Regions from separate parts of the Neobacillus terrisolis genome, predicted to be linked through region 2. Evidence: riboswitches for the same ligand, from Rfam matches in the RefSeq annotation. Region 2 holds a riboswitch; the other holds the start of a gene.
What was found. Region 2 has a riboswitch for lysine ahead of ACI48O_RS15145 (amino acid permease). Riboswitches for the same ligand answer to the same signal wherever they lie in the genome.

Region 1 (3,213 bases), on a different contig from region 2:
GGGAATGGTGGTGTGTTGAATGGGTAAATGGGTGTCAGCAACTGAAAAGCGCAGTTTTCTTAAATGGTTTTTGGACAATCAGCAGCTGAAACGGAAGGAAGCACGTAAAGTTATAGAATTTATCATTCATCATTTCCATATACTTGAAAATGCTCAGTTCACGGAGAAAATTATGCTTGATCGAAAAACGATTGTGATTTCAAGCGTAGGTTCGGATGAACCTGGTTTTGTGTATTACTTTCAACAACGTAAATCAGAGGAAGTACCGACTGCGATTGGAGATTTGATGATGAATCCCTCAGAAAAAGTGAATCTCATTTTTCATTTTAGAGGAAAGATGGAAAATTACCGTTATTTACAACTGATTGAACAACCCGCTATAGAAAATATTAAACAGTATGCTCAATTTCAGAAGTATGAAAAAGAAGTAAACGACCTTATTGAGAAAATTTCGCTAGATTACGAGATAGCCCTTGTTAAAAAACAGATTGATGAAGCCCTGGATCAGAAAGATGAGGAATTATTTAAAAGCTTAACAGGCAGGCTGAAGGAGCTTGATGTAAAAAGCGAAAGAATCATAGGTGTGGCCCCTTCGTTACCTTGATTTCCTCAACCGGAAGAAATCACAGGGACGGTTCTCATGTGTTCAAGTTGTTGACGAAACAACAAGGACGACTCTTTTTGAAGATACTTTTAATGGAAAATATGAATAAAAATCCCTGTTATTTGTTGGTAATTTTTATATAATAGGTTTAGAGAGGAGTGCTCAGTCTTTCTGTAGTGCTCCATTTTTATTTTTAATAAGAGATGGGAGAGAAATTTCAGTGTCAAATGAAAATGAGGGGTTCTTTGATAAAGACAAACAAACAGAGCCAAGACGGAAGGTTGAACGGAAAGAAGGAGAACCGACTGCTGCCTTTAAAGGGGCATCATGGGCAGCGCTGATTGTTGGGGTAGCGGCATATCTTATCGGTTTATTTAATGCCGCGATGCAGCTGAACGAAAAAGGCTACTATTTTGCAGTTTTAGTGTTCGGGCTTTATTCAGCGGTGTCATTGCAGAAAGCGGTTCGGGATAAGGAAGAAGGTATTCAGGTTACGAGCATTTATTATGGAATCAGCTGGTTTGCATTGATTGTTTCGATTTCCTTGATGGCAATCGGGTTATATAATGCCGGAAGTATTGTATTAAGCGAAAAAGGGTTTTATGGAATGGCCTTTGTGCTTAGTGTATTTGCTGCCATAACGGTACAAAAAAATATTCGCGATACCCAGCGTGCTAGAGAACGAGATTAAGTGAAACAAGGGGACGGTTCTTGTGGCACCAAAAGGTGCACAAGAACCGTCCCCTTGCACCCACAAGCCCCCCCTGTTCACCTTGACAGTTATTATGATCTATTTTAGAATATATTAGAATAATAATTGAATAGACCTCACTTTTTGCTTGTGGGGTAGAGGCGCGATATTTAACAGTCTTTAGTGGAGCCGGAGAGGCAATGATACTAAGGAGAAGGAAATGTCGCCGAAGCTTGTAATATCTCCAATATTACTGGCTGGGTCTGCAGTTAAGAACTGCAGGACTGTCTCAATAAACTTCCCGGTTTATTGAGTTGTGCTATCTCATTTGGGAAAAACGAGGATTTAGGGCTACTTATAAATATAAGACCTGAGTTCATCGCTCAGGTCTTTTTTGTATATAAAAAGCACCTGTAGAAATGAACTAGCACACTCGCTTCGAGGCAGTCGAAACATATTTTAAGGCTTGGAAACTATATTTATTTTAAAAAAGGAGAGTATCATTATGGTGAAAAAATTATCATTATTACTAGCTATGTCTCTGGCAGCTATCATTCTATTAGCAGGCTGTGGTTCTTCTGAAAAATCAGGTGAATCTTCAAAAAAAGAAGCGGATACGTTTAAAGTGGGTCTTGAAGCCGGATATGCCCCTTTCAACTGGACTCAAATGGATGATTCCAATGGTGGAGTGAAAATTGACGGCAATGCGGAATATGCTGGCGGATATGATGTTGAAATCGCTAAAAAAATTGCTGAAGGTTTAGGAAAAGAGTTAGTTATTGTGAAAACGGAATGGGATGGACTTGTACCATCATTAACTTCTGGAAAAATCGATGCGATTATCGCAGGTATGTCACCAACAGCAGAGCGTAAAGAGACGATTGATTTCTCAGACAACTACTATAAATCAGATTTAATTATGGTTGTGAAAAAAGGCGGAAAGTACGAAGGCGCTAAATCGATTCAAGATTTTAGTGGCGCAAAAATCACGGCCCAATTAAACACATTTCACTACTCCGTTATCGATCAAATTAAAGGTGTGAAAAAAGAGCCGGCAATGGATAACTTCCCGGCAATGCGCGTTGCTCTTGAATCAGGTGTTATTGATGGCTATGTTTCTGAACGTCCAGAAGGCGTGAGTGCTTCATCGGCAAACGATAACTTTGCGATGGTAGAATTTACCGAAGGCTTTAAAACATCTGATGATGATACAGCAATCGCAGTTGGTGTGGCAAAAGGTAGTGCTTTTACGAAAAAAATTAACGAAATTTTAGCTGGAATATCTGAAGAAGAGCGTCAAGAAATTATGGACAATGCCATTAAGAATCAACCGGCAGCGAAATAAGGAAGATATGAAACCGAGTGTATGTGATGCATTCGGTTTCATAAATGTAGGAGGATAAAAATGAGCTTAGAGTGGATCATCAAAATTGTCTCAGAAAATGGGCCAATGTTTCTTCGTGGAGCCGGTATAACACTCGTCATCGCCATCGTTGGGACCATCATTGGCTCAATCATTGGTTTATTGATTGGGGTAATCCGAACGATTCCAATACCTGAACGAGGAATAAAGAAAATATTTTTAAAAATCATAAATGCGATTCTGTTTGCCTATATTGAGTTTTTCCGCGGCACGCCGATGATTGTGCAAGCGATGGTTATATATTATGGTTCGGCATTGGCCTTTGGCTATGATATGGACCGCTTTTACGCAGCCATCTTTATCGTATCGATTAACACAGGGGCATACATGTCCGAAATTGTCCGCGGCGGGATTGTTTCCATTGATAAGGGGCAGTTTGAAGCGGCGCAAGCGATCGGGATGAACCATTTTCAAACGATGTTTACAATCATCATTCCACAGGTTATCCGTAATATTTTACCAGCAACAGGGAATGAGTTTGTTATCAATATTAAG
Region 2 (3,213 bases):
GCGGAGTCGTTGTTAAGGATGAAGCTTCAGCCCTCATGGCTGCAAAAAAAATCCATGAGATGGGAGTTGATACCGTTATTATTACTTTGGGAAGTAAGGGAGCATTCCTATACAGTGGCGTTGAAAAAGGCAAGTTAGTAGCCGGATTTAAAGTTGATGCTGTTGATACAACCGGTGCTGGAGATGCTTTTAACGGTGGATTTGCCCATGCAATAAGTAAAGGGAATTCTGTGGTCGATGCAATGGTTTATGCCAATAGTGTGGCGGCTCTTTCGGTAACAAAAATTGGTACCGCACCAGCCATGCCATATAAACAAGATGTTGAAAACTTTTTAAAAGAGAAAGGTCTGTTGATTACATGAGCGGGATAAATAGAATTATTGACCATACATTATTAATGGCAACTGCCACTTCGGCTCAAGTAATACAACTTTGTAATGAAGCAAAGGAATACCAATTTGCATCAGTATGTATTCCTCCGAATTATGTGTCACTTGCCAGTAGTCAGCTAGCGGAAAGCGATGTGAAAGTTTGTACAGTCATCGGGTTCCCGCTTGGCTATAACAATACTAGTGTAAAGATTTTTGAAGCGAAAAAGGCCATTGCCGAGGGTGCAGAGGAACTTGACTACGTTTTAAATATCGCTCAATTAAAAAACGGTAACTTTGAGGCGATCGAGGTTGAGATGCAAGAATTCGCTGAATTAAAAAAGGATCATCCAGATTTAATCATTAAAGTTATTCTTGAGACCTGTTATTTAACTAAGGAAGAGATCGTTCAAGTTTGTCGACTGGCTAAACAGGCAGGAATTGACTTTGTAAAAACCTCAACAGGCTTTGGAACAGGTGGGGCAACGATTGAAGATGTACAATTAATGCGCCAAACTGTTGGAACAAAAATTGGTGTAAAAGCCTCTGGTGGAGTTCGGACAATTAAAGACGCTGAGGTGATGATTAAAGCAGGTGCTAACCGGATTGGAACGAGCAATGGGGTTGGAATAGTTAGCGGTAATAGAAGTGTTGAAAGCAATTATTAATATTAATAAGAAGGGAAGTCCTAAAACAGGATTTCCTTTTCTTATGGAAATTCCTTGAGTCGTTATTTTATCAAAGTAATAAATGGATTTAATTCCTCTGGAAACATCAGGTTATTGACATTTTTTACGGCAAACTTTATAGTTATGATGTTCTATTAATATAATATTTTTGCCCTCATCCTAACCGATGAGGTAGAGGTCGCGATTTTGATTAGTAAAGTAACGGAGATATAGAGATATCGATGAACTTACTTGAAAGGGAAAATCGCCGAAGCATTCTTAGAGTCTCTAACAACGAATGCTGGGGCTGTTTCCGAATAGGAACAGAACTGTCACGAATGCCATAACCTTGTGCATTTGTGTTGAGCTATCTTCATGGAAGGTTTGATGCGGTTAAATAGAGACTGCCCGCGAGAATTCGTTGGCTTTTTTTATTGAAATTTTGCGCTCCTTCCTACAAATATGAAAAGGAGTTTTTTTATGAGTCAAGGAAATTCAACAGCACGTGTTTTAGTCAGGCCGGAAACTCCAGCTGAACAACCACAGTTGCAGCGTGGTTTACAAGCTCGTCATTTAACAATGATTTCGATTGGTGGAGCCATCGGAACTGGTTTATTTTTAGCAAGTGGATCTGCCATTCATACAGCGGGGCCAGGAGGCGCATTACTTGCCTATGCCATAATTGGTGTAATGGTATACTTCTTGATGACAAGTCTTGGTGAATTGGCTGCGTACATGCCGGAAGCAGGTTCATTTAGCACGTATGCAACAAGATTTGTTGATCCAGCTTTAGGGTTTGCGCTTGGCTGGAATTATTGGTATAACTGGGCGATTACGGTTGCGGCAGAATTAGTTGCCGGGGCACTTATTGTGAAATTCTGGTTACCGGAAAGCTCTTCACTTTTGTGGAGTGCTGTATTCTTAGCGGTTATGTTCGGTTTGAATTATTTATCAGTTAAAGGCTTTGGTGAGTCTGAATACTGGTTTGCACTTATTAAAGTTGTTACGATTATTCTCTTTTTATCTGTTGGTTTATTAATGATTTTTGGAGTGTTTACTGGTAAGGCGGTAGGGTTTTCAAACTTTACTTTAGGTGACGGTCCATTCCACGGTGGATTTTTCACGATGATTGGTATCTTCATGGTAGCCGGGTTCTCGTTCCAAGGTACTGAGTTGCTTGGGGTTGCAGCAGGGGAAAGTGAAGATCCGGGACGTAATGTTCCACGTGCAGTCAAACAAGTATTTTGGCGAATTCTGTTATTCTATATTTTAGCGATCTTTGTAATTGGGATGTTGATTCCATTTACACTGGAAGACCTTGCAAGCGGCGATGTAACAAAGAGCCCGTTTACGTTAATTTTTGAGCGTGCTGGTTTTGCGTTTGCTGCTTCTGCGATGAATGCTGTTATTTTAACATCTGTTCTTTCAGCGGGTAACTCAGGAATGTACGCATCTACTCGTATGCTTTGGAATTTGGCTAAGGAAGGAAAGGCACCGAAGTTTTTAGCGAAAGTGGATGGACGCGGTGTTCCTGTTAATGCCTTGATTGTCACAGCAGCAGTTGGACTTGTAGCCTTTTTTGGTTCATTACTGGGAGATGGTGCGGTTTATATCTGGTTATTGAACGCATCTGGTATGTCCGGATTTATTGTATGGTTAGGAATTGCGGTCAGCCACTATCGTTTCCGTAAAGCTTTTGCGTTACAAGGACGCAGCTTAAGTGAGCTTCCTTACCGTGCTAAGTGGTTCCCGTTTGGTCCGATTTTTGCCTTCGTATTATGTGCATTTGTAGTCTTAGGTCAAAACTATTCTGCCTTCTTAGGTGACAAAATTGACTGGTACGGAGTAATGGTTTCATATATCGGCTTACCATTGTTTATTGCAGTGTGGTTAGGCTATAAATTTGTGAAGAAAACAAAAGTAATCCCTCTTCATGAGTGCGATTTAACGCCTACGCTAAAAAAATAAGTTATCTATCATTAACAATAAAAGAGTAAACAATAAAAGACATCTAAGAACAGAGCAAAGTCATCTGCTTCTCAGATGTCTTTTTTCTTTACCGCATTAAAGCGGCGGGGGACAGTCCCCCACCTCTTTAATGCGATAAAGGGGAAGGGGTATTTGTAGGCAGTGGATGGGTTTTTTTATATAATAATTGGTAGAGGGGAAAATGACCG

Region 1: linked by a shared signal. The riboswitch ahead of ACI48O_RS09795 (transporter substrate-binding domain-containing protein) and the one ahead of ACI48O_RS15145 (amino acid permease) in region 2 are both predicted to bind lysine.

The regions. Positions count from the first base shown of each region.
Region 1 is NZ_JBKFGH010000013.1:262,938-266,150, forward strand. It holds gene ACI48O_RS09785 (YpiB family protein) at 20-604, shown strand; gene yiaA (inner membrane protein YiaA) at 825-1,295, shown strand; lysine riboswitch at 1,444-1,625, shown strand; gene ACI48O_RS09795 (transporter substrate-binding domain-containing protein) at 1,801-2,640, shown strand; gene ACI48O_RS09800 (amino acid ABC transporter permease) at 2,701-3,213, shown strand, end outside.
Region 2 is NZ_JBKFGH010000024.1:6,669-9,881, reverse strand. It holds gene rbsK (ribokinase) at 1-362, shown strand, start outside; gene deoC (deoxyribose-phosphate aldolase) at 359-1,036, shown strand; lysine riboswitch at 1,222-1,414, shown strand; gene ACI48O_RS15145 (amino acid permease) at 1,616-3,004, shown strand.